3 regions of the Streptomyces sp. NBC_00878 genome follow, and region 2 is predicted to be linked to each of the others. Evidence: riboswitches for the same ligand, from Rfam matches in the RefSeq annotation. Region 2 holds a riboswitch; each other region holds the start of a gene.
What was found. Region 2 has a riboswitch for thiamine pyrophosphate ahead of OHA11_RS12195 (thiamine ABC transporter substrate binding subunit). Riboswitches for the same ligand answer to the same signal wherever they lie in the genome.

Region 1: linked by a shared signal. The riboswitch ahead of thiC (phosphomethylpyrimidine synthase ThiC) and the one ahead of OHA11_RS12195 (thiamine ABC transporter substrate binding subunit) in region 2 are both predicted to bind thiamine pyrophosphate.
Region 3: linked by a shared signal. The riboswitch ahead of thiO (glycine oxidase ThiO) and the one ahead of OHA11_RS12195 (thiamine ABC transporter substrate binding subunit) in region 2 are both predicted to bind thiamine pyrophosphate.

The regions. Positions count from the first base shown of each region.
Region 1 covers NZ_JAPEOK010000001.1:5,318,712-5,321,977, forward strand. Annotated here, with positions in the region: gene thiC (phosphomethylpyrimidine synthase ThiC) at 55-1,884, opposite strand; TPP riboswitch at 1,877-2,033, opposite strand; gene OHA11_RS22830 (YibE/F family protein) at 2,105-3,266, shown strand, end outside.
Region 2 covers NZ_JAPEOK010000001.1:2,984,351-2,987,616, reverse strand. Annotated here, with positions in the region: gene OHA11_RS12205 (phosphatidate cytidylyltransferase) at 1-535, shown strand, start outside; gene rlmN (23S rRNA (adenine(2503)-C(2))-methyltransferase RlmN) at 645-1,751, shown strand; TPP riboswitch at 1,854-1,959, shown strand; gene OHA11_RS12195 (thiamine ABC transporter substrate binding subunit) at 2,039-3,118, shown strand; gene OHA11_RS12190 (iron ABC transporter permease) at 3,220-3,266, shown strand, end outside.
Region 3 covers NZ_JAPEOK010000001.1:8,042,172-8,045,437, reverse strand. Annotated here, with positions in the region: gene OHA11_RS34885 (NAD(P)/FAD-dependent oxidoreductase) at 1-774, opposite strand, end outside; gene OHA11_RS34880 (hypothetical protein) at 919-1,263, opposite strand; TPP riboswitch at 1,316-1,429, shown strand; gene thiO (glycine oxidase ThiO) at 1,427-2,653, shown strand; gene thiS (sulfur carrier protein ThiS) at 2,677-2,877, shown strand; gene OHA11_RS34865 (thiazole synthase) at 2,881-3,266, shown strand, end outside.

The DNA.
Region 1 (3,266 bases), 2.3 Mb from region 2:
CCCCGGCCGGGATGGCCGGGACCTCGGACAAGAGGTTGAAACAGCGCGCCGGAGTCAGTCCGCCATGGGCAGGTACACCCGGTTCCCGCTCGCCGCGAACTCCTTCGACTTCTGGAGCATCCCCTCGGCGACCTCCTCGGCCGTCGCCCCCGCAGCCGCCGTGCCGCCGAACTGCTCGGTGATGCTGTGGCTGATCTTCATCGAGCAGAACTTCGGCCCGCACATGGAGCAGAAGTGCGCTGTCTTGGCGGGCTCGGCCGGGAGGGTCTCGTCGTGGAACTCCCGGGCCGTGTCAGGGTCGAGGGCCAGATTGAACTGGTCCTCCCAGCGGAACTCGAAGCGGGCGTCCGACAACGCGTCGTCCCACTCCTGTGCGCCCGGGTGTCCCTTGGCGAGGTCCGCCGCATGGGCCGCGATCTTGTAGGTGATGACGCCCGTCTTGACGTCGTCACGGTTGGGCAGGCCCAAGTGCTCCTTGGGCGTGACGTAGCAGAGCATGGCCGTGCCCCACCAAGCGATCATCGCGGCACCGATGCCGGAAGTGATGTGGTCGTACGCCGGCGCGACGTCCGTCGTCAGCGGGCCGAGCGTATAGAACGGAGCTTCATCACAGATCTCCTGCTGAAGGTCGATGTTCTCCTTGATCTTGTGCATCGGGACATGCCCCGGGCCCTCGATCATGGTCTGTACGTTGAAACGCTTCGCGACCCTCTTGAGTTCCCCGAGCGTCTTCAACTCCGCGAACTGCGCACGGTCGTTGGCGTCCGCGATCGAGCCGGGCCGCAGCCCGTCGCCCAGCGAATACGTGACGTCGTAGGCGGCGAGGATCTCGCACAGCTCCTCGAAGTTCTCGTACAGGAACGACTCCTTGTGGTGCGCCAGGCACCACGCCGCCATGATCGAGCCGCCGCGCGAGACGATGCCGGTCTTGCGGTTCGCGGTCAGCGGGACGAACGGCAGACGCACACCCGCGTGGACGGTCATGTAGTCCACGCCCTGCTCGGCCTGCTCGACGACCGTGTCCTTGTAGATCTCCCAGGTCAGCTCTTCGGCCCGGCCGTCGACCTTCTCCAGCGCCTGGTAGAGCGGGACCGTGCCGATGGGGACGGGGGAGTTCCGCAGCACCCACTCCCGGGTGGTGTGGATGTTGCGGCCGGTGGACAGGTCCATGACCGTGTCGGCGCCCCAACGGGTCGCCCACGTCATCTTCTCGACCTCCTCCTCGATGGAGGAGGTGACCGCGGAGTTGCCGATGTTGGCGTTGACCTTCACCAGGAACCGCTTGCCGATGATCATCGGCTCGATCTCCGGGTGATTGACGTTGGCCGGCAGCACGGCCCGGCCCGCGGCGATCTCCTCGCGGACAACCTCGGGAGAAACGTTCTCCCGGACAGCCACGAACTCCATCTCCTGCGTGACCTCACCCCGCCGGGCGTACGCGAGTTGCGTCACCGCCTGTCCGTCACGGCTGCGCCGGGGCTGGCGCGGGCGCCCCGGGAAGACCGCGTCGAGGTTGCGCAGTCCGCCGCGCGGCGAGGTGTGCTTGATCCCGTCGTCCTCGGGGCGGACGGGACGGCCCGCGTACTCCTCGGTGTCACCGCGGGCGATGATCCAGTTGCCGCGGAGGGGTGCGAGACCCCTGCGTACGTCGGTGTCGACGGTCGGATCGGTGTACGGGCCGGAGGTGTCGTACAGCGCGACCGACTGCCCGTTGGTGAGGTGCACCTGCCGGACCGGCACCCGCAGGTCGGGGCGCGAACCCTCGACATACCCCTTGTGCCAACCGATGGACTTCCCGGCCTCGCCGTTCTGAGACGGGGAACTCCCGGACAGGGTTCCGTTCGCCTCGCTGAAGGCAGGCATGCGTACGTCCTTGTTGGTCATGAGACCTACTCCCTACGCCGGCATTACCCGGTAACAGGTTCGGCGGTCGGCGCAGCGATTTCCGTCCGGCGATGTTCCACGTGAAACATCGCGTCTACGGAGGTCAGCGCCCTCTCAGCCCGGTGCTCCGAGCTCCCGCGTGTGCAAAGGTGCCTCCACGCTAGCGTCAGATGTGGCGCGGTGAACAGTGGGCCCGGGCTGTTCTTGCGATGATCGGTCGGTGACCACGACGCAGCAGCCCCCGCTCCCGCCGCCCGAACCGCCCCACGGACACGGCCACGACGGCCATGGGCATGGCGGCGAACCCGGGCACGGACCCCACGGCCTCGGACCGGGCGGCGGAGGCGGCCGTCCGGGCGGTGGCAACGGTGACGCGCCGGGCGGCGGCGGGCACGGCCACTCGCACAGTCATGGACCCGCAGCGCCCGTCTCGATGCACCTGCGCAAGGTCATCGCGGCCGTGCTGATCCCCTTCGCGGCTGCGGTCGTCGTCGGCCTCGTGGTGCTCTGGCCCGGTGGCGCACCGGGGCACGAGCGCACCGGTGTCGGCTTCGACCGGCAGACCCAGCAGGCCACGGTGACCAAAGTCGACGCGGTCGACTGCAAGTCGGTGAACGCCTCGGGAGGGACGCCGACCGGCGACACCTCGACCGCCGAGGGCTCGTCGGCGCAGCAACAGGCGTCCGGCACCTGCAAGAAGGCGACGGTCCGGGTCGACACCGGCAAGGACAAGGGCCGTACCTTCACGGAGATCGTCCAGCCGGATTCCTCGCGGCAGTTGAGTCAGGGCCAGGAGGTGATCGTCGCGTACGCGCCGGACGCCCCCAAGGAGCTCCAGTACGCGGTCACCGACGTGAACCGCAAGCTCCCGATGGCGTTGCTCGCCGGCATCTTCGCCCTCGCCGTGGTCGTGGTGGGCCGGATGCGTGGCGTCATGGCGCTGATCGCGCTGGCCGTCAGCTTCCTCATCCTGACGTTCTTCATCCTGCCCGCGATTCTGCAGGGCTCGAATCCCCTGGTCGTGGCGGTGGTCGGGGCGAGCGCCATCATGCTGATCGCGCTCTATTTGTGCCACGGACTCTCTGCCCGGACCTCGGTGGCGGTGCTGGGCACCCTGCTCTCCCTGCTGCTGATCGGGCTGCTCGGCTCGCTGTTCATCGACTGGGCCGCGCTGACCGGTAACACCGACGACAACACCGGCCTGATCCACGGCCTGTACCCGTCCATCGACATGAGCGGTCTGCTGCTCGCGGGCGTCATCATCGGTTCGCTCGGTGTGCTCGACGACGTGACGGTGACGCAGACGTCGGCGGTCTGGGAGTTGCACGAGGCCAATCCGACGATGGGCCGGCGCGGGCTGTACCGCGCGGGCATCCGCATCG
Region 2 (3,266 bases):
CCTGGTCTGGCGGATGACGGAACCGCCCGAGGGCTACCTCAAGGACGTCACCGCGGGGGTCTTCGCGGCCTTCTACATCCCGTTCCTGGCCACGTTCGTGGCGATGATGCTCACCGCGGACGACGGTGCGCGGCGGGTCCTCACGTTCCTGCTGCTGGCCGTGGTCAGCGACACGGGCGCGTACGCGGTCGGCTGGCGCTTCGGCAGGCACAAGCTCGCCCCGCGCATCAGCCCCGGCAAGACCCGCGAGGGCCTGCTCGGCGCGGTCGCCTTCGCCATGGCGGCGGGCGCGGTGTGCATGCAGTTCCTCGTCGACGACGGCACCTGGTGGCAGGGCCTGCTCCTCGGCCTCGCGGTCGCGGCCAGCGCCACCCTCGGCGACCTCGGCGAGTCGATGATCAAGCGGGACCTGGGCATCAAGGACATGGGCACCTTGCTGCCGGGACACGGCGGGATCATGGACCGCCTGGACTCCTTGCTGCCTACGGCTCCGGTGGTATGGCTGCTGATGGTGATCTTCGTCGGGTCGGGCTGAGACTGTCCGCCGAAGGCCTGGCTGGCTGACCTGCAGAGATGTGCACGAGGGGCTCGTTGTCCACAGGGTGGCGAGCCCCTCTTCGTACGTCTGCGACACTGGTACGGCCATGCCTAAGCCCGGAGAACTCACTTTCGTCGCCCCGCGCGGAGCCAAGAAGCCGCCGCGGCACCTTGCCGATCTCACGCCCGCCGAGCGGAAAGAGGCCGTTGCCGCGATCGGTGAGAAACCGTTTCGCGCCAAGCAGCTCTCGCAGCACTACTTCGCGCGGTACGCGCACGATCCGGAGCAGTGGACCGACATCCCCGCGGGGTCGCGCGCCAAGCTCCAGGAGGCGCTGCTGCCCGAGCTGATGACGGTCGTGCGGCATCTCTCCACCGACGAGGACACCACCCGCAAGACCCTCTGGCGGCTCTTCGACGGCACGCTCGTCGAGTCTGTGCTGATGCGCTACCCGGACCGGGTCACCATGTGCATCAGCTCGCAGGCGGGCTGCGGGATGAACTGCCCGTTCTGCGCGACCGGACAGGCCGGCCTCGACCGGAATCTCTCCACCGGTGAGATCGTGCACCAGATCGTGGACGGGATGCGGGCGCTGCGGGACGGGGAGATTCCCGGTGGGCCCGCGCGGCTCAGCAACATCGTCTTCATGGGGATGGGCGAGCCGCTGGCCAACTACAAGCGGGTCGTGCAGTCCATCCGGGCCCTCACCGACCCGGAGCCGGACGGGCTCGGGCTGTCGCAGCGAGGGATCACCGTCTCCACGGTGGGCCTCGTCCCCGCCATCCACCGGTTCGCCGACGAGGGCTTCAAGTGCCGACTCGCCATCTCCCTGCACGCACCGGACGACGAACTGCGCGACACCCTCGTCCCGGTCAACACGCGGTGGAAGGTACGGGAAGTGCTGGACGCCGGCTGGGAGTACGCGGCCAGGTCCGGGCGCCGGCTCTCCATCGAGTACGCGCTCATCCGCGACATCAATGACCAGGCGTGGCGCGGCGACCGGCTCGGGCGGATGCTCAAGGGCAAGCCCGTGCATGTGAACCTGATTCCGCTGAACCCGACACCCGGCTCCAAGTGGACGGCCTCGCGGCCCGAGGACGAGAAGGCGTTCGTCGAGGCGATCGCCGCCCATGGAGTGCCCGTCACCGTCCGGGACACCCGTGGCCAGGAGATCGACGGAGCCTGCGGGCAGCTCGCGGCGACCGAGCGGTAGGCGCCGAGCGGTGGGTACCGAGCGGTAGTCCCGAGCGGTGGGTTTCGGCCGGTGGCCGGGAGGTAGTCTGGCCTCCGTAAGCACATCGCCAGTCAAATCTTCATATTCCGACAGGGGAGCGCCACAGCGCTGAGAGTGCGGGACAGCCCGCAGACCCTCTGAACCTTGCCCAGGTCATTCTGGGTAGGAAGTTCGGTCACTACTCAAGCTGTTGCGCCCTGCCCGGGAACCGACCGAGGTCCCGGGCAGGGCCGCGTCTCTTCCTGGTCACCCCCAGGAGGAATTCAGTGAGCACCACCAGGAAGTTCACGGCCGTGGCCGTGGGGCTCGGCCTTGTCACGCTCGCCGCGTGCGGGTCGTCCGACTCCGGCGACGAGGGCTCCGGATCCAAGACCGTCACCCTCGTCAGCCATGACTCCTTCGCCTACACCAAGGACGTACTGAAGACGTTCGAGAAGGAGTCCGGGTACAAGGTCAGGGTTCTGAAGGACGGCGACGCCGGGACGGCCGTCAACAAGGCCATCCTCACCAAGGACAACCCGCAGGGCGACGTCTTCTTCGGCGTCGACAACACGCTGCTCTCGCGGGCGCTCGACAACGGGCTGTTCCAGTCGTACGAGGCCAAGGGCGCCGGTGGCATCAAGGCCGAGTACCGGGTCGACCAGGACAAGCACCGGGTCACGCCCATCGACTCCGGTGACATCTGCGTCAACTACGACAAGGCCTACTTCAGCGAGCACAAGCTGGCCCCGCCGACGTCCTTCGACGATCTGATCAAGCCCGCGTACAAGAACCTGCTCGTCACCGAGAACGCCTCGACGTCCTCGCCCGGTCTCGGCTTCCTGCTCGGGACCGCCGCGAAGTATGGCGACGACGGTTGGCAGGGGTATTGGAAGAAGCTCAAGGCCAACGGCGTGAAGGTCGTCGACGGCTGGGAGCAGGCCTACAACGTGGAGTTCTCCGGGTCCGCCGGTGGCAAGAAGGCCAAGGGCGACCGGCCGCTCGTCGTCTCGTACGCCTCGTCCCCGCCCGCCGAGGTCATCTACGCCGACCCGATCCCGAAGACCGCGCCGACCGGTGTCGCGGACGGCACCTGCTTCCGCCAGGTCGAGTACGCGGGCCTGCTCAGCAACGCCAAGAACACCGAGGGCGGCAAGGCGTTCATCGACTTCCTGGTCGGCAAGGCGTTCCAGGAGGACATGCCGCTGAACATGTTCGTGTATCCCGTCGTCGAGGGTGCGAAGGTCCCCGCCGAGTTCACGAAGTTCGGCCCGGCCGCCCAGAACCCCGAGACCCTCGACCCCGCCAAGATCGCCGACAACCGTGACGAGTGGGTCAAGTCATGGACCTCGCTCGTACTGAAGTAGAGCGTCGCGCCGAGGCGGAGCCGCCCGCGCGCCGACGGCCACGCCCCCGTACGCGCCCTCGCACGCGCCCGCATACGGGGAGCGCGGCCCGGCTCGGTCTCATGGCCGTGCCCGTCGCGTTCTTCGGGCTCTTCTTCGCCTACCCGGT
Region 3 (3,266 bases), 5.1 Mb from region 2:
ACAGTCGCCGACCGCGTAGACGTCCGGTACGGAGGTGCGCAGGCGGTCGTCCGCGACGACCTCGCGATGGGCGCCGAGGTCGATCCCGGAGCCGGCCAGCCAGGCCGTGGCGGGCCGGGCCCCGATGCCGACGACGACGGCGTCCGCGGGCAGCCGCGAGCCGTCGTCGAGGACCACCGCACCCGGCTCGACGCGCTGCACGCGCGCGTGGGTGCGCAGCACCGTCCCGCTGTCCGCGTACCAGGCGGCCATGGGAGCGGCCACGTCGTCGGGCAGCGCGCCCGCGAGCGGCCGGTCGGCGGCCTCGACGACGGTCACCGCGCAGCCCGCCTCGCGCGCCGCCGTGGCGAACTCCGCGCCGATCCAGCCCGCGCCCACCACGACGATGTCGTGCTGCCGGGCGAGGACGGGGCGCAGCCGCTCGGCGTCGTCCAGCGTGCGCAGCAGATGGACGCCGGGTACGCCCTCGGCGCCCGGCAGTTGGATCGGTTCCGCTCCCGTGGCGACGACCAGGACGTCGTACGGAACCGGACCGTCGCCGGTGTCGAGCTCGTGCCGCGCGGGGCGTACGCCGGTCACTTCGAGCCCCAGGCGGAGCTCCACGTCGAGGGCCTCGAAGTCGACGTCGAAGGCGGAGCCCTCGGCCTTTCCGAGCAGGACGGCCTTGGACAGCGGGGGCCGGTCGTACGGCTGGTGGGGCTCCGCGCCGATCAGCGTCACGCTTCCGGTGAAGCCCCGTTCCCGCAGGGCGACGGCCGTCTGGACGCCCGCCATGCCCGCACCGACGATCACGGCGCCGCGTCGCGCCGCCGGGCCCTGTCCCTGCGTCCGCCCCTGCGTCTGCTCACTCACCTGATCACCATAGACACTCGCGAAATCGTCGGTCAGGGGGCACGATCAGTGAGCTGTTGCACAGCGTCAGGCGTCGGTGACCTCTTCGACCACACTCGTCCCGCTGCCCTCCTGGGACTCCCACTCCCAGGTCTCCTCCAGGCGTACCCGCCCGTCGGCGAGGTCGACGACCAGGGAGACGCAGTGCCCCGACGACGTGGTGCCGTCCGCCTTCAGCTGGACGTACCGGAAGTCGAGCCGGTCGTCCTCGCGCGTGCCCACCAGGTGGCCGCGTACGACGTCGCCGCCCGCGTACTCGGCCCAGATCTCGCCGTCCTTCTCGTGGTACGCGAAGCGGGTGCACGTCCCCACCTGGCCCGGGGCCTGGTCGGCGACCGGTGAGAGGACGAGGCCGTCGAGCGAGCGGGCCATGCGTGAGGGCTCCCTTACAGGCTGTCGGGGCGAAGGGCTAGGGTGGCCAACGTAAAGCACTCGCGGGAGTCCGGACGCACCGGGCTGAGAGGGAGGCTGGGACGGCCTCCGACCGTACGAACCTGATCCGGGTCATGCCGGCGAAGGGAGGGGCTGGACGCCCATGTCGCGTACACCGGAGACACCCGACGCATCCGATACGCCCGTTGCATCGCGCACCTCACCCGAGGCATCGCGTACCTCGGACGTCCTGGTCGTCGGGGGCGGCATCATCGGCCTCGTCACGGCCTGGCGGGCCGCGCAGCGCGGGTTCACGACCGCGCTCGTGGATCCCGAACCCGGCGGCGGCGCCGCGCAGGTCGCGGCCGGGATGCTGGCCGCCGTCACCGAACTCCACTACGGCGAGCAGACGCTGCTCGGCCTCAATCTGGCCTCGGCGCGCCGCTATCCGGCCTTCGCGGCCGAGCTGACCGAGGCGACCGGCCAGGACATCGGATACCGGCAGTGCGGCGCGCTGGCCGTCGCGCTCGACGCCGACGACCGTGCCCATCTGCGCGAAGTGCACGCCCTGCAACGCCGGTCGGGCCTGGAGTCGGAGTGGCTCAGCGGCCGTGAGTGCCGGCGTCTGGAGCCGATGCTCGCGCCGGGCGTGCGCGGCGGACTGCGGGTCGACAGCGACCACCAGGTCGATCCGCGGCGGCTCGCCGCGGCCCTGGTCACGGCCTGCGAGCGGGCCGGGGTGACCTTCCACTGGACGTGGGCCGACCGCCTGACCGTCGTACGGGACCGGGCCGTCGGCGTCGTGACGACGGACGGCACCGCGCTTTCGGCGGGCCAGGTCGTCCTCGCCGCGGGCAGTCTCAGCGGACGCCTCGCGGGCGTCCCCGGCGACGTGCTGCCACCGGTGCGCCCCGTGAAGGGACAGGTGCTGCGGCTGGCGATCCCGAAGCGGTACGCGCCCTTCCTGAGCCGCAGCGTGCGTGCCGTCGTCCGCGGCAGCCACATCTACCTGGTGCCGCGGGAGAGCGGCGAACTGGTCGTCGGCGCGACCAGCGAGGAGCTGGGCTGGGACACCACGGTGACCGCGGGCGGCGTGTACGAGCTGCTGCGGGACGCCCACGAACTCGTCCCCGGCATCACCGAACTGCCGCTCACCGAGACGCGGGCCGGACTGCGCCCGGGCTCCCCCGACAACGCGCCTCTGCTCGGCCCGACCGAGCTCCCGGGGCTGCTCCTTGCGACCGGCCACTTCCGCAACGGTGTGCTGCTCACGCCCGTCACCGGGGACGCCATGGCGCACGCCCTGACCACCGGTGAACTCCCGGACGAGGCCCGCCCGTTCACGCCCAGGCGGTTCGGCACCGCCGCGCTCTCGGAGCAGCCCGCATGAGCGTCGGAGCAGCGCGTACGAGCATGAGCGTCTTCGTCAACGGGGAGCGGCGGCAGCTGGCCGCGGACACCGCCCTCGACACCCTCGTCGCCGCGCTCACGGCGGCCCCCTCCGGTGTCGCCGCCGCCCTCAACGAAACCGTCGTCCCGCGCGCGCAGTGGTCGAAGACCCTCCTCTCCGAGGGAGACCGCGTCGAAGTCCTCACCGCCGTCCAAGGAGGCTGACCCATGGCCGACGACCCCTTCGTCCTCGGCGGTACGTCCTTCACGTCCCGTCTGATCATGGGTACCGGCGGCGCGCCCAGCCTCGACGTCCTGGAGCGCTCGCTCGTCGCGTCCGGCACCGAGCTGACGACGGTCGCGATGCGCCGCGTGAGCCCGAAGGCGCACGGCTCGGTGCTGTCCGTGCTCGACCGGCTGGGCATCCGCGTGCTGCCGAACACCGCGGGCTGTTTCACCGCCGGGGAGGCCGTTCTGACGGCCCGTCTCGCGCGTGAGGCGCTCGGTACGGACCTCGTCAAGCTGGAGGTCATCGCCGACGAGCGCACGCTGCTGCCCGACCCGATCGAACTGCTCGACGCCGCCGAGACCCTGGTCGACGACGGCTTCACGGT